Regions from separate parts of the Paenibacillus sp. sgz302164 genome, predicted to be linked through region 2. Evidence: riboswitches for the same ligand, from Rfam matches in the RefSeq annotation. Region 2 holds a riboswitch; the other holds the start of a gene.
What was found. A riboswitch is a leader RNA that binds a small molecule or an ion and turns the genes downstream of it on or off. The one in region 2 is predicted to bind FMN.
Positions count from the first base shown of each region.

Region 1: another riboswitch for FMN. It lies ahead of AC0LWT_RS17350 (DMT family transporter); the one in region 2 lies ahead of ribD (bifunctional diaminohydroxyphosphoribosylaminopyrimidine deaminase/5-amino-6-(5-phosphoribosylamino)uracil reductase RibD).

Region 1 covers NZ_JBVYOL010000009.1:271,785-287,096, forward strand. Annotated here, with positions in the region: gene AC0LWT_RS17310 (VOC family protein) at 1-208, opposite strand, end outside; gene AC0LWT_RS17315 (carbohydrate ABC transporter permease) at 899-1,792, opposite strand; gene AC0LWT_RS17320 (ABC transporter permease) at 1,818-2,675, opposite strand; gene AC0LWT_RS17325 (ABC transporter substrate-binding protein) at 2,812-4,455, opposite strand; gene AC0LWT_RS17330 (helix-turn-helix domain-containing protein) at 5,178-7,472, opposite strand; gene AC0LWT_RS17335 (iron-containing alcohol dehydrogenase) at 7,769-8,932, opposite strand; gene AC0LWT_RS17340 (PaaX family transcriptional regulator C-terminal domain-containing protein) at 9,125-9,919, opposite strand; gene AC0LWT_RS17345 (YbhB/YbcL family Raf kinase inhibitor-like protein) at 10,089-11,036, shown strand; FMN riboswitch at 11,226-11,380, shown strand; gene AC0LWT_RS17350 (DMT family transporter) at 11,565-12,509, shown strand; gene AC0LWT_RS17355 (MOSC domain-containing protein) at 12,609-13,145, opposite strand; gene AC0LWT_RS17360 (MarR family winged helix-turn-helix transcriptional regulator) at 13,147-13,614, opposite strand; gene AC0LWT_RS17365 (hypothetical protein) at 14,003-15,223, shown strand; gene AC0LWT_RS17370 (dihydrofolate reductase family protein) at 15,253-15,312, opposite strand, start outside.
Region 2 covers NZ_JBVYOL010000006.1:109,982-125,293, forward strand. Annotated here, with positions in the region: gene resB (cytochrome c biogenesis protein ResB) at 1-1,664, opposite strand, end outside; gene AC0LWT_RS11850 (redoxin domain-containing protein) at 1,731-2,267, opposite strand; gene AC0LWT_RS11855 (pseudouridine synthase) at 2,349-3,095, opposite strand; gene AC0LWT_RS11860 (spore maturation protein) at 3,158-3,691, opposite strand; gene AC0LWT_RS11865 (nucleoside recognition domain-containing protein) at 3,713-4,309, opposite strand; gene AC0LWT_RS11870 (D-alanyl-D-alanine carboxypeptidase family protein) at 4,322-5,518, opposite strand; gene AC0LWT_RS11875 (hypothetical protein) at 6,080-6,595, shown strand; gene ytfJ (GerW family sporulation protein) at 6,882-7,379, opposite strand; gene AC0LWT_RS11885 (DUF2953 domain-containing protein) at 7,530-8,231, opposite strand; gene scpB (SMC-Scp complex subunit ScpB) at 8,409-9,005, opposite strand; gene AC0LWT_RS11895 (segregation and condensation protein A) at 8,989-9,780, opposite strand; gene AC0LWT_RS11900 (site-2 protease family protein) at 9,799-10,440, opposite strand; gene ribH (6,7-dimethyl-8-ribityllumazine synthase) at 10,440-10,910, opposite strand; gene AC0LWT_RS11910 (bifunctional 3,4-dihydroxy-2-butanone-4-phosphate synthase/GTP cyclohydrolase II) at 10,956-12,182, opposite strand; gene ribE (riboflavin synthase) at 12,274-12,939, opposite strand; gene ribD (bifunctional diaminohydroxyphosphoribosylaminopyrimidine deaminase/5-amino-6-(5-phosphoribosylamino)uracil reductase RibD) at 12,942-14,057, opposite strand; FMN riboswitch at 14,284-14,462, opposite strand; gene AC0LWT_RS11925 (peptidylprolyl isomerase) at 14,664-15,095, opposite strand.

The DNA.
Region 1 (15,312 bases), on a different contig from region 2:
TTCGCGCGGGGGCGAAATCCTGCTGCACGCCAATGTGCACCTGGTGGGCGCCGCATTGAAACCAGACCCCGCCTCTGGCCTTCAGCTTGTCGGGCTTGGGAATTTCACACATGCCCAGCGCGCCGTGATAAAAATCCCGGGCCGCATCCTCGCAGCCTGCCGGCGCGGCTAATTGAACATGGTCGATTCCAACAAAATCGCAGGTCATAGAAGCACCACCTTGATTGTTTTGTTAGATGAAACTTAATTTCATTATATGGCACAATGCGAAATTTGCAAATGGGCTTTCCTCACAAAGCCTTCCTTATGTAGCGGTAATGCAAAATGTCGTTTCGTGCCAAGGAGCGGCTGGTACAAGCGTGGCTGTATGAGCGTTGTCAAAGTGTCCATCGGATTACGCGTCTGCTAGAACTGCCGCCTCACCACTAGTGCGCTCAGAAAACTGCAGCAGTCAGGCTGTTGAGAGGGAGCTGTGTGCTCAGAAGGGAGCCTCAATTTGGCTGTGAACAGTCTGAGGGCCCTTCGATTTGGTCGCAGCCATCCGCGCAGCGGCTCGGCAAGCCGAAAAGCCTGCGAAAATACAGGCTTTTTCCGCGGAAGTGGCCCGTTTTTGGGAAAAGCCTGCGATTGTGCAGGAATTTTTGCTCAAAATGGGTTTGAGCCTATGTATTCGCCGGAAAGCCTGCACATTTGCAGGAATATTCCACCGCGGGCGCCTCAACGGGCAAAAACCTGCACATTTGCAGGTTTTCCAGGCTGGCAAGCCGCTTCGCGAGTCCTGGGCGCGTGTTGTGTCGCCGACGCATGGCGGCGGTCGAACGGCCCTTCGACTGGCCCCGCGACCGGCCCGCGAATCGCCCGCCCGAGGGGCAACCTTCCGGTCCCCCCGCACGCACGCTCACCCTTTTATAGAGCCGATCAATACGCCTTTTTCAAAGTATTTTTGGATGAAAGGATAAAGGACTAGGATCGGCAGCGTTGAAACGATGATCACGCCGTATTTGATTTGGTCGGCATATCTTTGCGCGTAGCCTCCCGCGTCGCCGCCAACGCCTGCGCCATTGGCAAAAACCTGATTCGACAGAAGGATATCTCTCAAAATGATTTGCAGCGGCTGCAGCTCGTTATTTCTTATGTAAATCAAACCCGTGAAAAAATCGTTCCAGTGCGCGACCAAGTAGTACAGGCCGATAACCGATATAAGCGCTTTGGACAAAGGCAGAGCCACCTGTGCAAAAAACTTGAAGTGAGAACAACCATCCATCGCCGCCGCTTCGTACAATTCCGATGGCAAGGAAGTTTCAAAAAACGTTCGCGCAATAATGAGATTGAACACGTTCACGGCAAAAGGAAAAATGAAAACCCACATCGTGTTGGTCAAGTGCAGTCCTTTTATCAACAAGTAAGTCGGAATTAAGCCTCCGTTAAAAAACAACGTAATGACGAAGATCAACATTAAAACGCGCCTGGCCGCGAATTCCTTCCTTGAGAGCACGTAGGCTGCCGGTAAAGTGAACAGCAAATTTACGAAAGTGCCCAGCAATGTGTAAACGATGGTATTTCGATATCCGACCCAAATTCTCGAGTCTTTAAAAATTTCCTGGTATCCGAAAAAGCTGACGCCCTTCGGCAGAAACAAGACTTGGCCGGTTGACACCAGGGTGGAATCGCTAACGGATGCAATAACGATAAAGTACAACGGGTAGGCAATGATCAGAAAGATCGAGACGCATAACACGAACAAAACAAGACGGAATGCGATGTCATTGCCATGCTTGCTTAATAAACCCAAGTCGGCTCCCTCCTCCGCCATCCGATTACCACAGGCTCATATTTGAAAATCTTTTTGAAATGCTGTTCACAGCAATCAGGAATATAAAATTGATGACTGTGTTGAACAAGCCTATTGCCGCCGAGTAGCTGAATTGATTGGACACAATGCCGATCTTATATACATAAGTGGCGATGACCTCGGAAACCGGGAGGTTTAACGAATTTTGCATTAAAAAGATTTTTTCAAAGCCGGTGCCGAGTATATTCCCCATGCTGAGAATAAACAAAATAATCATCGTAGGCACAATTGCCGGTATATCCACGTAACGGATCGTTTGCCATCTGCCGGCCCCGTCTATTTTGGCGGAATCGTACAGCTGGGGGTCGATCGTAGACAACGCAGCTAGATAAATAATGCTGTTCCACCCGCAATGCTGCCAAATATCGGAGAGCACGTAGACCGGCATGAATGCTTTGGTAGAGGCCAGCAAATTTACATCGCTCATTCCGGCGGATTTCATCAAGTACCCGACAATGCCGGTTTCCGGCGATAGCAGGACATTCAGCATTCCGACCAGTACAATGGTGGAAATAAAATGAGGCAAATACACCGTCGTTTGCAAAATTTGCTTCGCTTTTTTCCTTCTGATTTGATTCAGGATCAACGCCAAAATAATCGGGGCGGGAAATCCGAGCACAATCGACGCCAAGCTGATGGTAAACGTATTTTTCATTAAATCGGCAAACAAATAGCTGTTAATAAATTGCTTGAAATAGTAAAGTCCGCGCCATTCCCCTCCCGTGAGCCCTTTGGAAAAATCGTAGTCCCGGAAAGCGAGCTGGATGCCGTACATCGGAACGTAATTAAAAAGCAGGATGACGGCGATTGCCGGAAAAATCATGATCCACAGTTGATGGTCGCGTTTGAATGTGCTTACAATTGTCGGTTTTCTGGCTAAGCGGATACCGGCAGCGATTTTGTCGGCTTCGCGTATTTGAGCGCTCATCACGGCATTCTCCCTTTTGGATGGATGCGATTTATTTGTTTTTGCTCATGAAGCTGTCGTAGTATTTTTGCATAATTTCAATGTTTTGCTGCAATCCGGCTTTTTGGCATTCTTTCACATAAGCGTCCCATTGGGCATCAATGCCGCCTTTCGTAACCCACTGGGCAAATTTTGGATTGGCCAAATTCATGAGATTCGTGTTGTTCAAGCTGAGGATGTTATTGTCCGCGGTCGAATATTTGATAAACATGGCCGGGAATACATCCGTCTTGGTGTTCACACTCAAAGCGCTCTTCAGCGATTCGGATTGTGTGAGCACTTCGCTCATATCTTTGCCGAGATTCAATTTCAAGGAATCCGGAATGTACAAAGGTCCGTTATCCGCTATGGTCGACGTCCATTTCCATGTTCCGGGATCCATTTTCGGATCGGTTGGCGGCAGGACGCTATAGCTTCCATCTCCATTATCTTTAATATTCGGGCCTAACGAACCGAACAAAACCTGCATGCTGACTTTAGGGTCATACAGCTGATTGATGAATTTCATCGCCGCGTCTTTATTTTTCGTTTTCGCCGACATGACAATCATGTTGCTTCCGAAGTTCAGGGAATTGTAGTCGTAGCTCCAGGTTATTTTGGAGGTCGAATCGGCTGACATCTTGAGCGGGGGCATCGATGTATACTGCGGAGCCACCTGGTCTCCGAACCTGTCCGATCCGACCCAGCCCCACGTGAAGCCGACTTTCGCCGTATCCCCGGTACCACGGGCAATCGACTGGAATTTCGTGTAATCGTGAGTAAACACTTCGGGATTGATCAGCCCGGCAGCATAGCATTTGTTCAAAAATACGACCAGGTTTTTGAAACGTTCGTCGATCAGGAAGTTTTTCACTTTCCCGTCTTCCACGTAATATCCTTGGGGACTTCCGTCGGATAAAGTAATGCCCTCGCTGCCCAAGAGGACCGCAGGATTGAAATATCCGCCGATCCCGCCCGGCCAGTCCATAGGAATCTCGTCATTCGGATCGCCGTTGCCGTTCGCGTCTTTTTGCTTGAACGCCACCAGCACGTTATATAACTCATCCCACGTCGTCGGCATTTTTAGACCGAGATTGTCCAACCACTTTTGATTGATAAATTGTCTTGTAGCGGAAGCGGGCCAAAAGCGCTGGTACCTGGGTAAGCCGTATATTTTCCCGTCAGGCTGCGTGGCGATGATTTTGGTCTCGGGCTTTTCATTAAACATCATTTGAACGTTCGGAGCGTCTTTGCCAACCAAATCGGACAAATCCTGGAACAAGCCCTGAAATTGCGCAAAATCGGCGTCAGTAATGACATTGGGACCGACAAATAAGTCCGGAACGTCGCCGCTGGCCAGCATGGTGCCCTTCTTTTGCCCCCAGTCCGCCGTAATTTCCTGCCATTTGATTTCAACGCCTGCCGCTTCTTGCGCCTTTTTCAGCCATTCCATTTCGGCCAGCGGTCTGGTAAGCGGGTGCTTGACCATTATGGCCGTTAATTGTACCTTCGCGCCGCTGCCGCCTGCATTTCCCGAACCGGAGTCGCTTTTTCCCCCGCTTTCGCCCCCGGAAGTAGAACCGGAATCGCTGCACCCCGTCATTACAACGGCGGAAACCATAAAAAGCGAGAGCACAACTGCTTTGCGCATTGCCATCATCCCCTCATTGAAGTATTGGTTGTGTACCAAATCCTTGCCGATTCCATCTAACTGTAATCTTTCGTTCGAGGAGGCGTAAACGATCAGTTTTTGATGAATCCCCATTTTTTGAAAACGCTTAACATCGCAGCCAGAAAACGACGCAGAAGCGCCTTGCAGACGGATTTCAAAAACTGCATATTTTCAAAAACTGCGCCTTTACAACAAACTGACGAGAAACTTGCACACATGCTGGAAACAAAGCAAATTTACCTGGAAATGCGGAGAAAACCTGCAAAGTGCAGGCTTTTCACCGCGGACGTGCGCTCGGACCCTCTGTAATCGAAAAATTCCTGTGCAATCGCAGGCTTCTCGCCAAAATAGGCCGATTTCGAAGGGAAAACCTGCACTATCGCAGGTTTTTTTCTGCCAAGCCGCCTTGTCCCCCCATTTAAGCTGCGCAACCCGTCCAGGAGAGGCATGGGGTGGGGAGAAGGGAGAAGCAGCTGTGCCGGCTCTGGCGTGGGAGTTTTTCAACAAGTATTGCTTTCTTTTCAGTCTGCTTGCAGGCGATATCGTGTTCAAAGCAGCGATCTTATGACGATAAGCGCTGCTTGAACCGGAAGGACGAGAGTGATAACGGAGGCTCACCGTGAGGAGGAAATGAACAAATCGGGAGGAGGGATGATGCAAGCAGGAAGTACCGGGGCGGCAAAACGACCGGAACGGAGGCCGGACCTTCAGGAGTCGGCCGTAAATTCAGCCGGTTCCTGATTTTTGATGGAATCCCGGTACTGGCCGGGGGTGATGCCGACCATCTTTTTGAAGGACCGAATAAAACTCGACGTATTCGAATAGCCGACCTGCTGCGCGATCAACTCCAGCGTTTCATCCGTACTCCGCAGCAAGGCGATGGATTTTTGAATGCGCAGCCGGTCGATATATTCCTTGAAATTTTGCCCCATCGTCTTCTTGAAATGATAGCTGAAGTTGGAAATCGACATGCTGAAATGGTCGGCAATGAGCTGCAGCGAAAAATCGGGATACATGCCTTTTCCTTCTATGAAAGTCAGAATGTCTGTTTGCGACGCCGTACGGGCCGGCGGCTGCGAGCTGCGAATGAGATCGCAAAGCTTGCGGCTGCTTTCACGCATAATGCCGATCATCTGCTCGATCGTATATCGATGAAGGTGGGAGACGCCGGTCAATTGCAGCAGGCTCTGGTCGCTCTGCCCAAAACGGTGCAATCCGTTGAATATGACGATGACCGTGTTCAAATAAACGGCCCTGACCATATGCGGCGGCGTCCCGTCTTGCCCGATATAGGCGACGATGCGCTCCATGACCGATTCGACTGCGGCGACGTCGTTTTTTAAGATGAACAGCTCAAGCGACTGCAGCTGCTCCGTAAAATAGGAGACCGCGCTCGTCTGCTGGACCTCGATTTCGTCAAAAACAAGAACCGAGTACTGGTTCCGGACCCGAAGATGCTCGGCGGCGCGGATAGCCTGCAAATACGACGGGTGAGCCCCGCCCGGGGACTGCCCCGGCGTTCCGATTCCGATCAGCGTGCGGATGCCGGTTCCCTCAAGCAGCTGCTGTTGAAAACCGCTGAGATACGTCTTCAAACGAAAGCACGGGTCGTGGGAACAAACAAAGACGATCTCTTGATTGTAAATGCTTTTGAAAAAATACCCCTGAAGCCCTTCAGGCAGTTTGTTCTCCTCCGTCCGGCAATATTCCGCCGCCACTTCGATGCCGCCTTCGCTCGTTTCGCAGGACAGGACTGCAGCCGCAATATGAGCGTAGTCGAAGACGACTCCGTACGGAGCGGCCTCCTTTTGAAACGCTTCCCATGACGGGTAACGGTCGCAAATCAGCTCGAACAACAAATTATCGCGCATAACCGGCATCGTGCTTTTCACCCTCTCGTCCAGCCTGCTGTTGGCGGAGGAAAGCTGATCCAGCGCATACCGGATCGTATCGAATTCGTTCATGGTCCGCGGCTCTCTCGGCGTAAACAAGTTTTTGGCGAAATGAACCAAACCTTTGATCGGATGATAGTTTTTGCGGATGGACACATAAATGACGATCACTTCGAGCAATAAAATCAATATAAAAAGAATGACCGTATTGCGCTGAATCGTTCGGATATCCTGCAGCGTTTCGGATACGGCCACCAAAGTGACGTAATTCCAGCCGTTTTTATCCGACACTTCGTGCGAGACGATAAAAGATTTGCCGTCGATCCGGTAAATACCCGACCCTGAACGGTTTTCGCTCAAGCCGGACACCAGGTTCCGGAAATCGCTCGAATCGGTGTAGGAGGTCTCGTTGGAAGCGACCAGCCGGTTTCCTTTTTGGTCAAAAATAAAAAAATCGCCATTGTACGATTCGGAAACCGACTTCATCAGCCGGATAATCGTTTCCTCTCTCACCATGATGAGCACCGTACCGGGGGAATTGAGACCGCCTAACGGCAGCGGCGATAAGAACGTCAGCATGCGCATCCGGTTATTGCCGGGTACGATGACGTTTTCCGCCGGACGGACCGCCGGTGCAGTCAAATTGTTCAGTTCCTCGAACATGGCTTGATGCGGCCAGTTTTCGTAGTAATATCCGACGCCGGGATTTTCGAAGTCGCGAATGGTGTAGGCGCTGCCTGTTTTGGCAAACAGAAAACCGATGTTTTTGACATACAAAAAGGTGTTGTCGATGAACGCATCCGTCGCATTGTATTTCCGCATTTCATTCGCAATGACAATTCTTTGGTAATCGTCGTCCCCGGCCAGGTACAGCTTGATTTCCTTATTGTTCACCAGTTCGGACGGAAGGTTGTACACATAACGGGTGAAAATATCCATCGAATTCATGACCTGCTCGGTGACATGGGCGTTCCAGTCCATTTCCTTTTGCTTCACAACTTCCGTCGAATACGGGTAATAGTAGACCAAAATAACGATGACGGGAAACATCAGCACCAATATATAGGAAATCAGCATTTTGGCCAGCAGGTTGACCCTGGTTTTTTTCATGAATAGCCCCCTTCCCGAAATAGGTCTCGCAACAAAGCGCCCTGAAGTAAGCGGTTGCAATGCGAGGTGAACGAATACTGGCGAAATCACCGGCTTCCCGCAAGTCTGTGCATCCTTTGTTTTGAATTATAATAAAAAATGGAAATATGTAAAGGACGGTAACTATCATTTAATCCAACTATATTACGATATTGAAGATGTATGCCAGAGGCTGCCGATTTGCACAATATGGGTCTTTAAAAAAAGGGACTATCCCGTCGGCAGCCAAAGCCGCTTATGGGATAGCCCTTTGCGTTTTACAGCGACATGCGGTAGATGTTCAGCACATCGTCGCGGTTCAACTTCTTGAAATAGCCGAACTCTCCGTACACCATGGCTTTGTCGGCCATGAGCTCGATCGTCGAGTCGTCGATATCGTAATCGGCCAGACGGCTTGGCGCGCCGATCGAGTTAAAGAACTGCCGCAGCGCCGCGATGCCCTCTTCGGCTATTTGCCGGTCGGTTTTGCCGGCGGCATCTACGCCAAAGACGCGCTCCGCGAACTGTTTGTACTTCGCTACATTGGCGTCAAGCGTATAAGTCATCCAGTTCGGGAACAAAATCGCGAGCCCTCCCCCGTGAGGGATATCGTGCACGGCGGACACGGCGTGCTCCAGATTGTGGGTCGCCCAGTCGCCGCGAACGCCCATGCTCAAAACTCCGTTCAGCGCCATAGTTCCGGAGTAAAGAATCGTCGACCGGTCCTCGTAGCTGTTCAGATCCTTCAACAGCCTTGGCGCCGTCTCAATGACGGTGCGCAAAATGGCCTCGCAAAATCCGTCCTGGACGGGAGTATTGGCATCATGATGGAAATATTGCTCGATTACGTGCGACATGATATCGACCATGCCGTAGACGGTTTGATTCGCCGGGAGGGATTGCGTATGTACCGGATCGAGAATGGAGAACTGCGGGAACGAATAAGGGCTTCCCCAGCCGAGCTTCTCTTTCGTCTCCCAGTTGGTGATGACCGAACCTGAGTTCATCTCGGAGCCTGTCGCGGCAATCGTCAGTACGGTGCCGAGCGGCAGCGCGCCTGTCGCGGCGGCTTTGCGGGTGACGATATCCCAGAAATCGCCTTCGTATTTCGCCCCGACGGCGATTCCTTTGGCGCAATCGATGACACTGCCTCCGCCGACGGCGAGAATCAAATCGATCTGATGGCTGCGGCACAGTTCCACGCCTTTATGTACCGTTGTCAGCCGCGGATTCGGCTCTACGCCGCTTAATTCGGTGACTGCAGCTCCAACCTCGGCAAGCAGCTTGATCACGCGGTCATAAATGCCGTTCTGCTTAATGCTTCCGCCGCCATAGACGAGAAGTACGTTTTTTCCGTATTTTGGCACCTCTTTCGTCAATTGCTCCAACTGGTCGCGTCCGAAATATAGTGTCGTAGGATTATGAAAGACAAAGCTGTTCATGAGAACATCCTCCTTTGTTAAATTCAGCTACCTCTTTCATTGTAGCCAACTTGCGGCAAAAAACAAAATGCGGCAGGCCGGCGGGAGGGGGGAACCTGCGAGTTTGACGATCTTGGCTGAGCAGGGGGGAGCTGGCAGGCCTGACCTGGCAAACCAGACAGATCCCGCGGCCCGCGGTGGCACCCGCCACCCTCAACTCCTGACGAATTGGGCGTACACCGAGCCGGCCGATACGGCTTTAGCAAGTTTGTCCAAATGAGTTTGAAAAGACTGAAGGATCGCGTAACCTTGCCAATCTTCAGGCAAAAGCTCAGCAGGCAGCATCGGGTCGGCCAGATACAATTCGCTGATGACTTCGCCCATATGCAAATAGCAAATAAATACCTCCAGAGGCTCCGAACGTTTGTCCAATGCTTGCTGCATAACCGGTTCAAATTGCGATGAGAACCACTGCAGCTTCTCCCGGTATTTCTCGGCCACCGGCTCCAACTGCCATATCGATATAGCGTCTTCAGAGGTAAGAGTCCGGTATTGCATAGAGCCCTGGAATAAGGTAACCTGCCCGTTCAGGCCATATTTTTGTATAAGCTGTTCAACTTCGCTTTTATACGGCCATGGGGAAATATAGACGCTGTTATACAGCAGTCCGAAGCCGGTTTGCAAAATGTCGGAGCGGAACTGATCCCGCTTTTTGCGTTCCGTTTCCGGGATTTCCAGCATGACCAGGTGCCAGCATTGATCCCATTTTTTTCGGTACAGCTGCGGTTTTTGATTGATAAATTGGACCATGGATCGCCCCGTGTCCGTAATTTGATAACTGGAGCGGGACGGAGTGACGGCGTAGCCTTCTTTTTTGAGCCGGGATAGGCTGTTGCGGATGTAGGGAGCCGAATAGCCGCGATTTTCATAAATGCGAACGAATTCCTGCGCCTCCAGACGATCCGCGCGCGACATTAAGTAGAGCAGCTGTTTTTCGATGGATAGCAAAATTAACCTCACGTCCCTTATTGACATAGGCCATAATTTTTTGTAACATAAATTCAAACGAACGTTATGAAAATAGTTATAAAACGACGGCGTTTTATCTGTTCCTTGCTATTGTACCGCAAAAAGGAGCGGAATAGGCGCAAAAAAATGATGAATGGGAGTGGGGAAAATGAGAAAGACATTTCAAGCAAGACGGATGATCCTGATCGGGGCTATGGTGGCAGCGTGTGCTGCACCTGTTCAAGCAAATGCCGAAACGGCGGTCAAGAAAGACGTTATGAGCAATGTCAGCAGTTACTTGCAGTGGAATACACCGGTTTCCATTAAACTGGAAGACAAGGCGCTTCCGGTGCAGGGGGCGATGATCAACACGGAAATTCTGGTGCCATTGCGAGCTGTATTCGAAGCCAACGGCTGGAGCGTTTCATGGGACGAAGCGGGTCAAACCGCTCATGTTACCGGCGGCTCCACCGACGTCGCGATACAGCTGGGGGAGAAGAAAGCGGTCGTAAACGGAGTGAGCTATGAGCTTGATCACGAAGCGGTCATCATGGACGGCGCGATGATGGTATCGGAGCGGATTCTTCCTTTGGCGCTAAACGTATCGCTGCATTGGGAATCCGGCAGCCGTACGCTTTCTGTGTCCGCTCAGCGTGGAGCGGGCGGGCTGCAGGCGCAGACGGACGCTTTTCAGGAGTACGGGAACATTCCGGTCAAATATGCCCATGGAGGCGTAACGGGCGGGCAAAATATAAGCTTGCCGGTAAGCTGGAGCCATGTGCCGGCAGGTACGAAATCTTTTGCCGTTGTGGTGTATGATCTGCATCCGATTGCGGACAATTTCATTCACTGGAGCGTGCTCAATATTCCGGCGTCCGTGCAAAAACTGGAAGATGGGGCAGCGGGCTCTCTGAAAGAAGGGAAAGAGCTTAACAGCTACTACGGCATGGAGCCTCCGCGGTATTCAGGAGACCATTTGTACAGACTGGTTGTTTATGCGCTGGATACGGACAACCTTGAGGTGGGCAAGCAGCCGGTCTTTTTTGAAGAGCTGGAGCCGGTCCTTAAGGAACATATGACGGGCTATGCGGAAGTAGACGGCTTTTTCAAACAGTAACTGACCGCTCCGTACCGTGTTCAATCCGCATTCCGGACGATATACTGGACTTGGAGCATGCCGGCGAAATCGTGGAAATCCGGATATTTGCGGCGACGGCAGTTCGGACTGCCTCGCTTCAGAGGAGCTTTTTTTCCGATGACCCTTGTCGGATTAAGTCATTATGTTGTATAATCCACCTAATAGAATACGGACCTTCGGGGCAGGGTGAAATTCCCGACCGGCGGTAAAGGTTCACCGTTTGAACCTGAGCCCGCGACTCGCTTATTGCTTCAAGTGCAGCAAGCGACTGACTTGGTGAAATTCCAAGGCCGACGGTACAGTCCGGATGGGAGAAGGTTATAAGCAGGCAGGGCGCCGTTCATTTTTGCAAAAAAATGATCAGGTCCCAGCCTCTTTAAGATGCCCCGTTATCGATTTTTGATAACGGGGTGTTCTTCTTTCGAAGCGTCCTATTCAAAACCCAATTCTCAGCTTGCGAGGGCAGACCTGACTTTCCTTCGCATATTTCACAGGAGGTTTTGAACGATGGAAAAAGGAATCACGATTGGACGGCCCGTGACGCTGGAACATGCGGGCAGCAGCACGCGCAGCGGCATATGGCTGGTGGCTGTGGGAGCGGCGCTATGGGGGATTGACCCGCTGTTCCGCATTCTGCTGCTGAAATACTTTACTTCCTCGCAGATTGTGCTCTTCGAGCATTTGCTGCTTATGCTTTATGCTGTGCCGGTCTTATGGCTGCATCGCAGCGAACTGCGTGGCCTCAAGGCGAGCCATGTGCTGGCCTTGCTGTTCATTTCATGGGGCGGGTCGGCGATCGCCACCATTATGTTTACTTCGGCATTCGCCCACGGCAATCCGAATGCAGTGCTGCTGCTGCAAAAGCTGCAGCCGCTGTTCGCCATTCTGATGGCGCGAATGATTTTGAAAGAGTCGCTGCCGGCGCGGTTTGCGCTGCTGCTGGTCATGGCGCTGGCCGGCACGTATTTGCTGACCTTCGGCTTGGCCAGCCCGCTTGCCAGCCTGTCCGGCGTGGCCGCAACGGCCGGCCTGCTGTCGATTGGCGCCGCCGCCTTATGGGGCGGCTCGACGGTGATGGGCCGACTGCTGCTGGGCAAAATGCAGTTCGAGACCGTCACCGCGCTGCGCTTCGCGTGCGCGCTGCCGCTGCTCGCCGCCATCACTTCGCTGGATGGCAGCAGGCTCCAGCCGCTCGCCGAGGCGGGCGACTGGGGGCCGGTGCTGGGGAACTTGCTGCTGCAAGCGTTCCTCCCGGGCCTGCTCAGCCTGCTTCTATATTACCGCGGCTTAGCCGGAACCAAAGCTTCCTACGCTACGCTTGCGGAGCTGTTTTTCCCCGCAGTCGGCCTGCTGATCAACTGGGTGGTGTTCCACCAGCCTGTGACCGCCGCGCAGATCGCCGGGTTCGTGCTAATCTGGATCGTGCTCATTCAATTATCGAAACAGCGGTAGGCGGCACTGCCTGCCGGTAATAAAAAGCCGTGGCCTAATGAAACGTGAGAAAACGCGCTTCATTAGGCCACGGCTTTTTGCTGTGTCGAGCTCAGCGTGTTAAAGAAATACAATCGTATCGCCTTCCGAAATCCGGCCTTCCCTTTCCACGGAACAAACGATACCTCTCAACTTTTTAGCGGCAGGCACAAATTTCTGACTAAGTCCGCTTTGATTATACATTTGTTCAATCACCCTTCCGGGTCCAATGCAGGGCAGGTTTTCCCCTTCACAAATCAATCCCGTACCATCCGGAAAAATCAACCTAACCCCTTGCTGCAGTTCTGTAAGCTTCTCAAATCCGCTAATGATAATGTTGGCCCCCAGCCATTCCGGCTTTATCTCAGGGAGATCCAACCGATTGGCGATGCGTTCACATTCCTCTTTCGAAACGATGCTGATTTGACGTCTGTTCGCAGTCAGTACACCGCGAGGATAAATTTTTTGCCTGGAATCCGCAGGACGCAACAAGCCATAATGACGATCTCCCGGAATCCCTCCTAATTCAATCTGAATATATGAAACGGGGCGAGTAACGAATGTTGCCGGGTCTTCAGCCACCATTACTCTTTCAACTGCAGCACCACTTTCCCCCATTTTAATCTCCCTCCTTTTCCTGCGAAGATTGCAGCTCTTTATAGATCAAGCCAAAAGAACGTATCAGAAACTCCACTTCCTCATCGGATAAAGAGTCCGCAAAATACTGCTTGATCCCCCTTGCATATATAGGCCAAGCTTTCCGCAGCTGTCTTTCCCCTTCATCCGTGAGAACAGCATATGCTCCCCGTCGGTCCTCTTCGCTTTTTTCTCTTTGAATCAATCCTTCGCGCTCCAGCCGGTCGATCATCCTTGTTAAGCCGCTTTTACTCAAGACCACCTTCCGATTTAATGCTGAAAAGCGAAGCCTGCGATCGGGTGCCTCAAACAAAGCGATCAAAACGTCGTACGTGGTTAGCGGGACTTTCTTCTGTGCTGCCAAATCCCGCTCAATGCATTCTATGATTTTGGCATGTGTTTTAATAAACAACCGCCAAGCAGTCAACTCTTTTTCCGATAACCTTGCCATCGTCCATCCTCCATTCGCTAAAAACAATATAAATCAATTTAGTTGCGCGATCAACAAATTTTTGTTGACTGAGCAACTAAACGGCGCTGCATTTTTGCGGATTCAGAGAAGCCTGGAGACGAACCGAACCTCATAGGTACAAAAAAACGTGCTGATCCCTTCACAAGGTAGGGAATCATCACGTTTTTATTGTTGTTTAAAAAAGAGACCCGTGAACGCGAACTTTAGTTCATTTGGCAGTTGATTCAGGTCAAATTGATGTTCTAACATATGGATGATACCTCTTCTGTGTGGTAGCGTGTGACTTCGACCCACTCACTTTACCGAACGAAGCGGTGTTTTGTGTTTGGCAAGCTTGCAAGACGACTATGAAGAAAGGATGATAGAAATGCCAAATAATAATCAGGCTTGTCCTCCTGTTGGTACTATTAGAGGAGATGGCCGTTATCCTATCGACCTGACGGGTTCTCGCAGTCACACGCTTGTCATTGAGCCCGGTGTGGGCAGCCTCTCCATTGGACCGTCGCAATTGGGCAAAAAGGCAGACCTTCACGTCCCGCCTGATGCGCAAGTCGATTGGACCGTATTCAATGCCTTTGCCACGCCGGCCGGCTCGCCCTGGCCGCGATTTCTGCGCTACACGGGCAGCGACGCGGGCTTTTTTGACTGGGCGCAGAAACGCCCCATTGAAGAAATGGCATGGGTTCCGATCCTGTCTGCAGACACGGTGGCGGACGCCGGCCAGTCCATTTTGCATGGCTTGTATATCGAACTGGACCAGTCCGGTAGCCGTTTGCACCTGAAGCTTCCGAAGCGGCAGGTCTTTGAATATTTCCGCCTGAGTGTGGCCGGCGATCTATCACGCTTCTCGGCAACTGGCGATTTGCCATATTCTCTGACACTGGCGCCGAGCACCGGCCGACGCAAGAGTGATGCCCCCTTCTTGCTGCCCGACATGGGTGAATTGCACCAGGTCACGAGCCTGACGCTCCGGAACGCGCCGCTGGGACAGCCTATCTCGCTGGAGTGTCTGAACCGGTTCCCAAACCTTAGCTCCCTGAGTTTGTGGGGGAACTTCTGCGACTTGGACTTGCTGGCCCATCATGCCCGGTTAACGTATCTGGAGCTGCGCTTTATGCCCGATCTGGGTGACTTGCCGCCCTTGAGCGCGTGGCCGCTGCTTGAAGGCTTTATCGCCTACAACGTGGAAGAGACCGCGGGCAAGCGCCTAAAGCAGCAAATGAAAGCACGAGCTAGTACCCGCTCGTGGACCGGTCATGCTTCAGTGAGTCAATTGCGAAAGCCTGAGTGGTGGACGACCGAGTTTGGCCGTCCGTTCTCGTCCTGGCCTAAACGTCTGGCCAAGCTGGCTAACGAAGCTTACGACGTTGCACAGGCAGCCTTGGCCCAGGCCCGCAGCTTTGCCGATGCCGAGGCAGCCATTACCGCCTTCACCGTACGCTTCAATACCCTCAAAGGCATCGAAACTACCGAACGTGAAGACCTTGGTGAAGCGGTATGGCAACTAAGCCGGTCTGACCACCTGATCGGCCAGCCTATACCAGAGGAGATGGCTCAACGCTGGTTCGATGCAGCGCGTGATTACTGATGGGTTTGTTTAATGAAGGTTTAAGCCATTTACCGATCAATTGAATAGCGTAATTGAACGACTCCACCGCCGAGGAGTTTACAGTCTAG
Region 2 (15,312 bases):
TGCTTCTCTCCCCTTTCCAATGTTTTAGGCAAGACAGGAATGTTGTTTTTGCTGAGTGCGGCAGCCACTTCGTTGCGCAAGCCGAACCAGTTTTTGTTCGTGTGCGCGCCCAGCGTAAGCCGGCCGTTATCGATGCGCAGCCATACCCGCCGATGCTGCCAGTAAAAGCCCATAATGACGCCGATCATAAAAATCGCCGCCCCGACCCAAATGTAGGGCATCGCTTTATCGACCCGGATATTCAAATACGAGGTGTATTCCGCGAATTGCACGCCATCCATGGATTTGACGGACAAATTCAGCTTCTTGCTGATTGCGCCGTTAATCGCATCCTGGCTGAACGCTTCTTTATCAACCTGCCGCGGGAAGTACATGTAGGGCTCTCCCCCTTCGGCAAGACCGGGCCCCGTGATGCTGAATATGAACGCAGGCGCTTTCGGTTCGTTCGATTTGCTGATCGGCTGGCCTTTTTCATCGATGCCGAATTCCGGGAAATAGCCTTTCAGCTTCAGCTTGTAAGGTCCGGCCTGGTATTCGTCCTTCGGATTGTTCATCGGAAGATCGATCGTCCCGTACACTTCGCCGGTCTGCGGATTACTCAGGTTCGGTTTGACGGAAATCAGCATAAGCGTCTGCTTGTAATCGAACTGGTACGCCTTAAGCCCTTTATAATCCATAGGCTCGTTCACCAAAATGTTCGACCTTTGGACTTCTTCGAGCACAGGCTCTTTCGCCGGATTGCCGCAATCGGCCGTGCAGTGATAAAGCACCGCCTGCGTTTCGTACGTTTTGGGCACGACCTGCCCCTTGTCCTTAATGCTTTTCGGCAGAGCGCTTTCATCATAAAATGCAAGCGTAAACTTTTCATTTTTCAAGTAAAAAGAAGTGTTCGGGATGCGCTTGGTTTCGCCTTCCATAATCCCCATATACTGATCCATATGCCAGCCCGGAATGCTTCTCATCAAGACGCCGAGCAAAAAAATGATCAGGCCGATATGGTTAATATAAGGCCCCCACCGGCTGAACCGGTACTTCTCGGCAAGCAGCGCGGACCCGTCCGCTTCCTTATGTATGCGGTAATTGCGTTTGCGAAGCAGAGCGCCGATTTGGCTTGTCCATTCGGCCGGATCGGTTCCGGGCGGCAGCTCTGCCGTATAGGTCACCTTTTGCCTCGTCAAAAAGCTGATGTGCTTGCGGATTTGCTGCTTTGATAACGCTTTGTAGAGCGGGAGCACGCGATCCAGGCTGCACACGACCAGCGAGGTGCCGATCATAAACAGCAGGGTGATGAACCACCACGAGTTGAATGTGTGCGACAGCCCTAGCTTGTAATAGATCGTGCCTAGCGTCCCGTAATTTTGCGCGTAATATTGCGCCGGATCCATATCGAGAAACGTATTTTCCTGCGGATAGATCGTGCCGACGGCGGAAGCGAGCAAGGTGGCGATAATGATGTACACCGCAATTTTAACCGAGGAAAAAAAGTTCCAAACCCGGTCGAGCGCGGAAGGGTTTGCTTTTTGCGAGCGGCGGGCCATCCCGTCGTAACGCATTTCCAGAACGCCGCTGCCGTCATCGTCTTCCAGAGGCTTGCCGCAGGATTCGCAAAGCGTCGTGCCGATATGGTTCTGATGGCCGCACTCGCATTTGGTGTTGGTAAACATGATGAACCTCCTCGAAGTTTTCTGCGAGGAAAACTTGCTTAGTTAACTCAGCCTGAGCTTCGGCCTCTATTCTTTTTTGCCGGCAATCGAGGCTATCGTCTGGTCAATGTACGATTCGTTCATTTGACCGATTCTTTTCACGGCGACTTTGCCGTCCGCACCTATGAAAAAGGTAGTCGGGTAGTCCATAACCCCGTACATTTTGCGGACTTCTTCCTGCGCGTCGAGCAGGACAGGCAGGCTCAGCTTGTACTGATCCATAAAGCTTTGTACCGTCACCTTGTTTTTGTCCACGTTAACTTCCAGGAATACGACGCCCTGCTGGCTCCATTTTTCATACTGCTTCTGCAGCGCCGGCATCTCCTCTTTACATGGCGGGCAGAAGGTGCCCCAGAAGTTGATCAGCACCGGTTTCCCTTTGTAGTCCGACAATTTGTGCGTGATGCCGTCCAGCCCGACCAGCGAGAAATCGAGCGCTTTGTCTCCTTCCTGCGGGTATTTCTTGTTTTCCGTAGCTGACAAATTCGTAATAATGGTAAACACGCCAATAATAAGCACGACAGCGAATATCGCGATCTGTACCCATTTTTTATTTGCTCCCACGCCATCATCACCTTTTGTTCACATTTTTAGCCATTTTACAGACGTACCTATGTTCAATTATAACGAAAAGAAGACCAAATCCTATTGGCCTTTTTGAATATTATGTGTCTGGTTTGCGGCATCCACGAGTTCCTTGATCTCGTTCGGCGTCAAATGGCGGTACTTGCCGCGGGGCACTCCCGTTAAAAAGAGCGGGCCGAATTTGATGCGTCTCAGCTTGATCACCGGAAACGAAATGGAATCGAACATCCGGCGCACCTGACGGTTTCTGCCTTCGTAAATCGTAATTTCGACGACCGTCTCATTTCTCTCGGGATTGACGTCGGCATATTCGACTTCGGCCGGAGACGTCATGCCGTCTTCAAGCTGCACGCCGTTTCTCAGCTTGTCCAGCAGCGAGCCGTGCGGCACTCCTTTGACCGTTGCCTGGTACGTTCTCGGCACGTGATGCTTCGGGTGCGTCAGCAAATGCGCAAACTCCCCGTCGTTCGTCAGCAGCAGCAGCCCTTCCGTATCGTAATCGAGCCGACCGACCGGGTATACGCGCTCTTTGATGCCGGGCAGGAAGTCCGTAACGACTTTGCGGCCGCCGGGATCGGTAGCGCTTGTGATGACACCCTTCGGTTTATTTAAAAGCAGATACAGTTTTTTCTGTTGGTTAATCGTCCGCCCGTCCACTTTAATCTCGTCCTGCTTGGGGTCTACCTTCACGCCGAGCGTCGTGACCACCTCTCCATTCACTTGCACTCTTCCCGCCGTGATGATGTCCTCACACTTTCTGCGGGAAGCGATACCCGCTTCTGCCAATACTTTTTGCAGTCGTTCCATTGTCCGCTTTCACCTCAAGCTAATGATAACGATTTATGAAGCAAATCACAAGAGCGCAGCGGTCAAGCGAACACAAGATAGCAAATAAAAATGGAGGCGGCGAAGCCGACCAGGTCGGAAATAAGCCCGACTTTGAGCGCGTAGCCGGCTTTGCGGATACCGATCGCGCCGAAGTAGACGGTGATGACGTACAGTGTCGTATCGGTGCTGCCCTGGACCGTCGAGGCGATCCGCCCGATCATCGAATCCGGTCCGAACTGCTCGATCAAGTCCGTTGTAAAAGCAAGCGATCCTGCCCCCGTTATCGGACGCAGGATGGCCAGCGGCAAAACTTCGGTCGGGATGCCGATGCTTTCGAAAAACGGCCGCGTCCAGGAAATAAGCATATCCATCGCGCCGGACGCCCGAAATACGGAGATGGCTACCATCATGCCCACGAGGTGCGGAATAATTTTGATCGCGGTGTCGAAGCCGTCCTTGGCTCCATCGACAAACGATTCGTAGACCGGAACTTTGCGGTACGCCGCGTACAGCGGAATAAATACAATCATGACGGGGATGGCCCATGCGGAAATAACGGATACGATGGCGTACATGGCAAATCATCCTTTCGGCGCTTATTTGGACGGAGGCAGAGGCGTAGCCGATCTGCGGTACCAGCGGTCGACAAGGATAGCGGCCGCCGTGGAAATCGCCGTGGCGATCAACGTCGTTCCGACGATTTCAGCGGGATTCACCGAATTGTAATTCATGCGAATGGCAATTAAAGTCGTCGGAATTAACGTAATGCTCGACGTGTTGAGCGCGAGCAGCGTGCACATGGCCGGGCTCGCCGTATCTTTATGCGGGTTCAGCTTCTGCAGCTCCTGCATCGCCTTGATGCCCATCGGTGTCGCCGCATTGCCGAGCCCCAAAATGTTCGCGCTCATATTGGACATAATATAGCCGATCGCCGGGTGATTTTTCGGTACGCCGGGAAACAGGAAGCGGACGAGCGGACGCAGCAGCACGGCCAGCTTGCCGAGAATGCCGGCGTCTTCGGCGATACGCATCATGCCGAGCCAGAAGACGAGAATGCTGATCAGCCCGAAGCATACGGTGACCCCGCTTTTGGCCCCGTCGAACGCAGCCTGCGTGACCGCTTCCACATTGCCGTTCACAGCGGCGACCACAAATCCGACAACGATAAAAAACAACCAGATCCAGTTCACCACGGCGCTTTCCCCCTAATCGTCCGAAGCGGATTCGGAAATTGAGAACAGCTTTTGAATCAGCAATTTGCAAATAAATTCATAGCGCGAAATGAGCGTCTCTTTGTAGACGGGCCCCTGCTTGAAGCTGAAGGCCGACTGGTCCTGTTCCTTCAGACGCGGACTTCCCTTGTCGTACAGCGGGATCGCGGTGATCGGCCGCTCGTTCAAATACAGTTTCAGCACACCTCTATCACCAAGACGGTATGCCGTGCTGGCCGGATCGACCAGCTCCAGTTTTTTGCTGATCGTCCCGCTTTCGCCGTCCGCCAAAGGATAAGACGTCGTCCTGCCGACGACCCAAGGCGTCCCCTCGATGCCTTCGCCTTTCAAAGCCAGCTGCTGCAGCGGATAATATTGAAATCCGTACTGCAGCAGCCTTGCATGATCCGCCCAATCGTTCGGATCGTTAAGCGTGACGACGGCAAGCTGCTGGCCGCCGCGGGACGCCGAACTTACGAGACAGCGTTTGGCGAGCTTGGTATAGCCGGTTTTTACGCCGTCGGCGCCTTCGAACATGCTCAGCATTTTGTTTTTGTTGAGCCAGGTGTAATCCCAGCTCTCGCTCGGGTTCGGAACTTTTTTCATCTTGGTGCTTACGATTTCCTGGAAAATCGGATTTTTCAGCGCATAAGCCGTCAGCTTGGCCATATCGTTGGCGCTGGAGCGGTGTCCTTCCCCCTCATCCAGACCGGAAGGATTCGTGAAATTCGAGTGATCCATCCCGAGCATTCTCGCTTTTTCATTCATCATGTAGACGAAGCCTTCGACGCTGCCCCCTATATGCTCGGCGATCGCCGTGGCCGCATCGTTGCCGGACCGCAGCATCAGTCCGTAGAGCATATTGTGCAGGCTCATTTCTTCGCCCAGCTTCAAGTAGATCGACGAACCTTCCTTGCCGAAAGCGTTTTTGCTGACTTTGACCTTATCGGACAGCTTGCCGTTTTCAATGGCTACAATGGCGGTCATAATTTTCGTCAGGCTGGCTATGCGCATCGGAACGTCTCCCTTTTCGCTGTACAAAATCCGCCCGGATTCCACATCGATAAGGGATGCGCCGACCGCATTCGTATCGATCTGGGGCGGCGGAGCGGCCTGAGCGGTGCCCACCGGCAGCAGAAGCATCGCCACAATCGCCGGCCACAGCACGGTTTTTATCCAATTCGTTTTCATCCTTATCCTCCTACCCTGGAAGAGCTTGTAGCTTGTACATACAATCAAAGCGGACGGCTGCAAGTTGTCCGTGCCAAAACTTTGTACAAGTATATGCGGCAGGCGAACGGATATGCAAAAACCGGTTTCGCTCTGCCGAAAAGAATGCGAAAACCGGGTCCGCGGCGCATCGATTCGCCTCGCGCAGGCGATATGCTCCCGGCCGGGTGCCCCCTTCGGGAGACGGCGATTACCGGTTAGATTCGCCCAATGGGAAGATGGCGATACCGGTTAGGTGTGCCTATTAGGAAAGGGCGGTTACCGGTTAAGTGCTCCAATTAGTGAAGCGGCGGATAGCGGTTAGATGCGTTAAATGGGGAGACGGCGGCTTGGTGTGCCTAATGGAGAGAGTGTGAATACCTGCTTTGGTGCGCTCCACGCTGGGGAGATGGCAAATACCTGCTTGGTGTGCCCAATTGGGAGAAACGATTACCGGCTACGTACGAGCCTCAATGGAGAGAGGGCGAATACCTGCTTGATACACCCAATGGGGAAACAGCGAATACTCGTTTGGTGTGTCAATTGGAGACGACGAATACCTGTTTTGGTGCCCCTCCCGAGAGACATCCTCTCTCACTTGGCTACAAAGTCCAAATACCTGCAAAAGTGCAGGCTTTTTCCTTGAAAGCACCTCGTTTTGACGAAAAGCCTGCGATTGTGCAGGAATTTTCCCCGAAAATGAGTCTGAGCCCATATTCGCGGCAAAAAGCCTGCACAATTGCAGGAATTTGTCGTGGGCAGCGCATCCATCGAGCAAAAACTGCACTTTTGCAGGTTTTCTACGCGCAACCAGGCAGATTGTGCGACCGGCGACCGACCGCCGTCGTCATGCAGCGCAGCACCGCACGCCGGGAGCTGCGCGCGGTACGAAATTCTGGCGCGTGGTTGCCCCCGGCAGCCTGCAAAACTGCTGGCTTTCCGCGCATGGCAGATCACGCTGCCTGTCAGGCCAGGCATAAAGCCACTGACCTGAAGCCTGCACACATTGCCGGCAACAGCTTGCCAGCCACCGGCCTCAACAACCCCACCCTATACTAGCGCCTCTAGCGCTTGCCTCTCCACCATGCACAGCGGCTCTAGCGCTGCTTTTCCCATCCTGCGCAGCGGTTCCAGCGATGCCTCTCCGTCCTGCGCAGCGGCTCTAGCGGAGCTTTTCCCCCGGCAGCGACTCTAGCGATGCTTTTCCATCCTACGCAGCAGCTCCGGTGATGCCTCACCCTCCCTCCTGCGCAACGGCCCCGGCGCCGCCAGCAAAAAAAGAGACCGTCCCAAGCAGCAAATTTGCTTGCCCCGGGCGGTCTCTTCGGCTTTTATATCGCTTGCTCTACACGATAAAATTTTGATGATCTTCGTTCGCAGCGTTTTTTGCTTCCGCCGTTCCGGTCGTGGAATAAGTGCTTCGCGTGCCCATTCCTTTGAGCATCGCCTGGATTTTGTCCACCACTTGCGGGGCGGAATCGATCAGGCGCTCCAAAATATGCGTCTGATTGTCGAGCGGTACGATCTTCACGCCGGTTTTGCCGACGACGAGGAACGCGATCGGAGTGATCGAGACGCCGCCGCCGCTGCCGCCGCCGAAAGGAAGAGCGACTTTAGCGCTCAGCGCCTCAGTTCTGCCCATGCCGCCTTCGATTTCGATTTCGGAATCGGTCATGAACTCGCTGCCGCCCGCGGCAAAGCCGAAGCCTACTTTGGAAATCGGCATGATGACACTGCCGTCAGGCGTCTCTACCGGATCGCCGACTATAGTATTGACATCTACCATTTCCTTAATATTTTCCATCGCCACTTTCATCAGACCTTGTATCGGATGCTCAGTCATTACATGTTCCTCCCTGTCTTTAAGCCTTTAGTAATAAGCATTTTTAGCTTAACCAACGTCATGAGGAAATATGTAATCCCAATCCGCCGCTTTCTATATTCCTATTAATTCCATCATAATTAAAAAATAGAAAATCAGCCATTCACGCATTCAAGAGGCTGTTTTGACGCGGGGTTTTCGCAAAACTTCATACCATGTCCGGAAACCGCCTTTTACTTTGGCGATCCGCACCAGCAGGCTAACCCCCGCCCACACTGCATGCCACATGCGAATGCGGCCTTTGCACACCAATTCCGTCGTGAATTGCGGCTCGTTGTATTGGGGAATGACCGAAATTTCCGGTTTCGCAATCAAGTTGACGTATTTAAAACCGAAACCAAGCAAAGAAGATTTAATCCCCCAAATAGCCCCGGTCGTGACAGCCGTTTGGGAAGCATCGCCAATGCCTACCCGCGTTATCCACGTCAACTTGCTGCAAGCCACCCGCGACATCGTTTGCTTGAACCAGTCGTAAAAGTCCCGCGTGCTTTCAAGAGCCAGATTGGCGCGCTTAAAAAAATCGACCACTTTATCCTTTGTAATGTGCGCCTTGTCTTCCCCCTGCATGAAAGCTACAGCTTGATTGAGCGTTTCTCTTTTAATAAAAATCCCTGCGGCGAATCCTTTGAATTGGATGACCGGAATGGCGTATCGAAATTTGACGAGCCCGTACAACGCCCGGATTTCAACGGCAAGCTGATCGTTGTCCCTGACGCGCGAAAAGTAAAACTCCCCTTCGATAAAACTTATGAAAAATGCGATCGCGGCTATAATCAACAGGATGCATATCGTTCCAAACCACCACAAAGCCATCGGCCCTCCTTATCCACACATGCCGTACGAAGTCTCTTCCATCACGGCGCCTCTGGTTAGTATGGCCTTGTGCTGGTAATGAAATGCACACCAAAGCCTTCGAATCGTTCATAACGCAAAAAAACCACCATTCCGGCCTGCAAAACGATGCCGAAAATGATGGATTTCCCTGTACTTTTACAAGCCTTCCTTTTTCATATCCTCAAAAGTAATCTGCTCCCCGCCCAGCTTGTCGAACAGCATGCGCGTCTCTTCCTCCAAATCGAAGCTCGCCTGGAACTTGGACGAATCCGGCAGCTCCTGAATGGAGCTCAATCCGAAATATTCAAGAAATTGCTTGGACGTCCCGTACAAAATCGGTCTCCCCACCGCGTCCGCGCGCCCGACCTCTTCGATCAAGTCTTTGGCTGTCAGCGTTTGCAGCGCCCGGTCGCATTTGACTCCGCGAATTTCCTCGATCTCGACTCTCGTAATCGGCTGCTTGTATGCAACGATGGAAAGCGTCTCCAGCGCCGCTTGCGAAAGCGAGGAGCGCGACGGCGTATACGCCAGCTTCTCAAAATAAGGAGCATGCTCGGCAAGCGTCGTCAGCTGAAAAGAACCGGCCACTTCAACGATTTGAATGCCGCGGCCTTTGCGTTTAAAATCAGCCTTCATATCATGAACCATATCTTTAACCAGGTGCAAGTCAAGCTCCATCACTTCGGCGAGCTGCTTGGCGTCCAGACCTTCGTCGCCTGCGGCGAAGAGCAGTCCTTCAATAATTGATTTCATCTGCTGAAAATTGAGCGTCAAATTCAGCCTCCTCCTCTTTCGCATGGATGACAATATCTTCAAACAACCGGTGCTGGAAGCACGTAACCTTTTTCATTTTCATCAGCTCCAGCAGAGCCAAAAAAGTGACGACCACTTCTTCGCGGGTCATATCGTAATCGAACAGCTTTGAAAACAGCAGTTTCCCGCCCTTAAGGCTAAGCAAATCGATGACTTCGCGCATCCGGTCTTTTACAGATATTTCATCTCTGCGAATTTTTGCGACTACATTACGGTTGGTCAATTTGCGCAGCGTTCGTTGAAAGGCGATCAGCAGGTCGGTTACATCGAGACCTTCTACCGGATTCTCCTGCACTTCAGGCAGGAAAGGCGTCAAATCCTCCGGCTCGCGCGTATACACCAAGCTCCGCTCCACTTCTTTATCGCGCAGCATATCGGCAATCGACTTGTATTTCCGGTACTCAATCAGCTTCTGCACCAGTTCCGCCCGCGGATCCAGCTCATCGTCAAATTCGTCGTAATAGTCCTCGATTTCGATTTCCGGCGGTTTGGGCAGCAGCATTTTGCTTTTGATGGCCAGCAGCGTTGCGGCCATGACGAGAAATTCGCTCGTTACTTCAAGTTCAAGCTCCTGCATGGCATTTACGTAATCCAAGTATTGATCGGTTATTTCCTTAATCGGAATATTGTAAATATCCAGCTCGTTCTTATCGATGAGATGCAGCAATAGATCAAGAGGGCCTTCAAAGGCTTCCAGCTTATAAGTCACTTTCATCCGTATCGTCCCCCTTGTCTAAAGTGAAAATATATTCATGACAAGCTGCGCGGCGATGGGATACAAATGAGCGAGCGCCCATTGGCCGATTGGCGTTATCAATAATAGAAGGACCAGCAGCAGTCCGTAACGTTCGTTAGTCAAAAACCAACGCTGCCGGCCGGCGGGAAACAGCCCCCGCACAATGTGCCACCCGTCAAGCGGGTACAGCGGCAGCAAATGAATAATAAAAAGCATGACATTCACAATCACACAGTACTGCGCATAAACTCTCCACGTTTCCACCGCTATCGTCTCGGTGTTGCCGTCAAACCAGGCAGGTAAAAAGAAGTACAGCCACCAAAAGAAAAACACAAGCACCAGATTGGCGCACGGTCCGGCTAAATAAACGAGCGTATGGGAAAGCCGCGGCCGCCGTTTCATTCGAGTCATGTCAACCGGCATTTTTTTCGACCAGCCATACGGTCCGAACACAACCATCGCAAGCCCCAAGGCGTCTATATGCGCCAAGGGGTTTAGCGACAATCGTTTCTGCTCCCTGGCCGTCCGGTCTCCAAGCAACATCGCCGCGCAAGCGTGAGCGGCATCATGAATGGTCATTGCTATGAGAAAGGCGAACAGCCGGGGCAGCAGCGTTTCCAGGTGAAAATAAGAAAGCATTAGGAGCTGAATTGTTTGGTCAAATTCGCCATTTCGATTGCGGTTACCGCCGCTTCCCAGCCTTTATTGCCCGCTTTTGTGCCGGCCCGCTCAACGGCTTGTTCGATCGAATCCGTCGTCAGAACGCCAAATACGGTCGGCACGCCTGTTTTCAAATTGATGGCGGATACGCCCTTGGCCACTTCATTGCATACGTAGTCAAAATGAGGCGTCGAACCGCGGATTACCGTTCCGAGCGTAATGACCGCATCATATTTGCCGCTTTCCGCCATTTTTTGCGCGATCAGTGGAATTTCAAATGCGCCGGGCACCCATGCGATCTCCACTTCGTCGTCCTGAACGCCGTGGCGCTTCAGAGCGTCCTGTGCGCCGCCAAGCAGCCGGGAAGTAATGAATTCATTGAATCGTCCTACGACGATGCCATATTTTAAGTTTTGCGAGACCAAATGTCCTTCGTAAATTTTTGCCATGTCCGTTTCGCCCTTTCTTATTGTAAAATTCCTGCAAGCCGCACGTTAAATGCCGCTGCCGGAGTCATGAAATTCCAGCAAATGACCGAGTTTTTGCTTTTTGGTGTGCAAATAGTTCACATTGTGCTCCTTGCTTTCCATCTGAATCGGCACGCGCTCCACGACTTCCAGGCCGTAGCCTTCAAGCCCGCGGATTTTGCGCGGATTGTTGGTCAGCAAACGGAGCTTGCGGATGCCCAGGTCCTTCAAAATTTGCGCGCCAATGCCGTAATCGCGAAGATCCGGAGCAAATCCAAGCTTAATATTCGCTTCGACAGTGTCCAATCCCTGCTCCTGCAGCGCATAAGCTTTTAATTTGTTGATCAGTCCGATGCCGCGGCCTTCCTGTCGCATATATAATAATACACCGGAGCCCTCTTCTTCAATCTGTTTTAGCGCCGCTTCGAGCTGAGGGCCGCAATCGCACCTGTGGGAGTGAAACACGTCCCCGGTCAGGCACTCCGAATGAACGCGCACAAGCGTAGGCTGCGACGGGTCGATCGTCCCTTTGACAAGGGCCACATGCTCTTTGTTGTCCAACTGATTCGTATAGGCGATCGCTTTGAATGAGCCGAAATCCGTCGGGAGCTTGATCTCCACCTCCCGCTCCACCAGCTTTTCCTCCCGGTTGCGGTAGCGGATCAAATCCTGAATCGTAATGAGGCGGATCTCATGCTTAGCCGCAAATTCCATCAAATCGGGAACCCGCGCCATCGTTCCGTCCTCTTTGATGACCTCGCAAATGACGGCGGCCGGATACGAACCGCACATCCTGGCCAGGTCGACGGCCGCTTCCGTATGCCCCGCTCTGCGCAGGACGCCGCCTTTTTTGGCGATCAGCGGGAAAATGTGACCGGGCCTGCGGAACTCGTGGGCTCTCGTATTCGGATCGATCAGCGCTTCTACCGTTCTGGCGCGCTCGTGCGCGGAAATGCCCGTGCTCGTCTCGACGTGGTCTACCGAAACCGTAAACGCCGTGCCGTGGTAATCCGTATTCCTGGAAACCATGGGAGGCAAATCCAGTTCTTCGGCCCGCTCCTCGGTAATCGGCACGCAGACAAGACCGCGTCCTTCCTTGATCATAAAATTAATTACGTCAGGCGTCGCCTTATCGGCCAGCGCGATAAAATCCCCTTCATTCTCACGGTCTTCGTCGTCCACCACGATGATGACTTTGCCAAGCTTCAAATCTTCGATCGCATCTTCAATCTTGTCAAACCGTATGTCTGTCATCTTCACCCCTCCTAAGAGCAATCCGCCGCTGCCGGACGGGAAGCTTCTTCTATATCCGAAAGCCGCAGCAAGCTTGCATGTGCGTCCCCTGTCACATAAAACCGTGTTCCGCCAAAAAACTTTCCGTTAAAGCGCCCCGTTTGCCGCTGCTGCCGGATTCCTGCTGTCCGAAACGAAGCAGACGCTCCATATATTTGCCCAAAACGTCGCATTCGATGTTGACCGTATCGCCCGGCTTCTTGTCTTGAAGCACCGTCTGGGCCAGCGTATGCGGGATAATGGAGACGGAGGCGTCGCGTTCCGTCACTTGCACGACAGTCAGGCTGATTCCGTCAACAGTAATTGAACCGCTGGGAATGATGTATTTGAAAATGTCTTTGTTCTCCGGTTCGAACCGGTAAACGACCGCATTTTCTTCAGGCGTGCGGGAAATGATAACCGCCGTCGAATCGACATGCCCCTGCACAATATGTCCGCCAAACCGGCCGTTCGCCGCCATGGCGCGCTCCAGATTGACCGGCGTGCCCGTCTGCAGCTTGCGCAGGTTCGACTTGCGGTACGTTTCCGGCATCACGTCAACCGAGAAGGAGTCTGCGTCAAATGCAACTACCGTCAGACAAACGCCGTTCACCGCAATGCTATCGCCAAGCCGCACATCTTCCAGCACCTTCGATGCGCCGATCGTCAGCACCATCGCCTGTCCTTGGCTGCGGACGCGGTGCATGCGGCCGATTTCTTCAATAATACCGGTAAACATGCCTAGTTCCCACCTTCATAAACCGGGTACCCGGTCAAGCATACGTCTTGACCGAACCGCTCGACCTGCAAGCGGTCGAGCGTAATGCTGTCCGCCATCTTCGCGAAGCCGCCAAAGATGAAGTTCGCTGGTGCCTCCGCCCCGCCGCCGATTATTTTCGGCGCGTAGAACAGCACCAGCTTGTCGATGAGGCGCCGCTCCAGCATGGCGCCGTTGAGTCTGCCTCCACCCTCAAGGAGGATGGAGCCGATCTCGCGCTCGCCGAGCTGCCGCATGGCGAGCGTCAAATCGACCTGCGGGCCGTCGCCGCAGGTCACGATCTCGATGCCGCGCGCTTCCAGCGCGGCACGCCGCTCCGCGGGCGCCTGTGCGCTCGCGAGCAGGATCGTCGGCTGACGATCCTGCTCCTGCAGCACGCGGGCGTCCGGAGGGATGCGCAGCAGCGAGTCGGCGACGATCCGTACCGGCTGGATAGCCGGTACGTCGGCGCGCGCGCTGAGCAGCGGGTCGTCGGCGATGACCGTGCCGACGCCGACCATGATGCCCTGGTGCCGGTGGCGCAGGGCATGGACCAGAGCGCGCGACGCCTCGCCGGTGATCCACTTGCTGTCGCCGGTCTTCGAAGCGATCTTCCCGTCGAGCGTGCTCGCCGTCTTGAGCGTCACGAACGGCATGCGCGTGACGATGTACTTGTTGAATGCCTCGTTAAGCGCCGAGGCTTCCTCCCCGAGCAGCCCGACGGATACGTCGATCCCGGCTGCTCGCAGCTTGGCGATGCCCGAACTGGCAACCTGCGGGTTCGGGTCGAGACCGGCGACGACGACGCGCGCGACGCCGGCTTCGATCAGCCGGTCGCTGCAGGGCGGCGTCCGTCCGTAGTGGCTGCACGGCTCCAGCGTCACGTAGGCCGTGCTGCCCCGGGCTTCCTCGCCCGCCATTTGCAGCGCGAGGACTTCGGCGTGCCCCTGGCCGCGCTTCAGATGCGCGCCCATCCCGACAATGCGTCCGTCTTTGACCAGGACGCACCCGACGACGGGATTGATCCCCGTCTGGCCTGACGCGCTTTCGGCCATTTGCAGCGCAAGCCTCATGTAGGCCTCGTCATTGATAAGCTGCATGCGCTCACCACCAATCTCTTGAACTTGAATGCAAAAAAACCCCGATCCGGCACAGGATAGGGGCTCAAGGATTTGAAGTTGACACGAAAATGCTTCGTCTACACGCGTTTGTCCATGTTTTCGGGTAATTCAAACAAACCCGGCACGGTGCCTGAAAGAAGACAGACCTGCCGAATTTTTGTTCAATTGAAAAGAGGCCAAACGTGCATAGCGAACCTGTTGTTCGCGTTTCCTTCTCCCATCCAGACTATACTGTCGGTCCCGGATTTGCACCGGGTCAGCCGTAGCGAAGCTGTTGTCAGGTACCGCTTAGCTTCAAAACGGGTCACGGACTTTACGGCCGGAGCAGCAGCTTCCGAACGTATCACCGCCGGTGGGGAATTTCACCCCGCCCCGAAGGTATGCACACACAATGAAAGAAGAACTAATCTCACTAACGGGAGAATTAGTTTTCTTTGGTTATGAATTTATCACTCGGGCATGGAAAAAGCAACATTTTTTTCTTTTCTCCGCTGAAACATTGTTCACAAATCGGATTAAAAAAAGACCATCCCTAGCCGGTTTTACGGCTTAAGGAAGGTCTTTTTAAGCTTTACAGCTTTATTTTTACACTTCGACAATTTCGACCTTTTCCATTTGGTCTCTGCCTTTGAATGCGTCCACATACTCCATGCCTTTGGTTACTTTGCCGAAAACGGTGTGCTGTCCGTCCAGGTGAGGCTGCGGTTGGTAGCAGATGTAGAATTGGCTGCCGCCTGTGTTTCTGCCGGCATGGGCCATGGCAAGCGTTCCGCGCTCGTGTTTGTTCGGGTTGATTTCGCAGTTGATTTGGTAGCCTGGGCCTCCTGTGCCCGTTCCAGTAGGGCAGCCGCCTTGAGCTACGAACCCGGGAATGACGCGATGGAATACGAGCCCGTTATAAAAACCGGAGTTTGCGAGTTTTTCAAAGTTGGCGACGGTGTTCGGAGCGTCTTTTTCGAACAGGTCGATCAGTACTTCTCCGCCGCCGGCGAGTGTGATTTTTGCTTGTTTGGCCATGTTAGGTCCACTCCTTTAGACAATAATACTTTATTTTACTATGAAAGCTTTCAATTCACAAACCCGCTGTGAAAATTTGCTGCCGCTGCGGAATCGTTGCTGTCGCGGATTTATTTTTTGCGGTATTTTTGCATATATCACAGAAAAATTGTCACTTCAATCGTTTACGTTCCGCTGGAACCCCCTTGATTTTGCCCTTTGTGAAATTTCTTTCTTT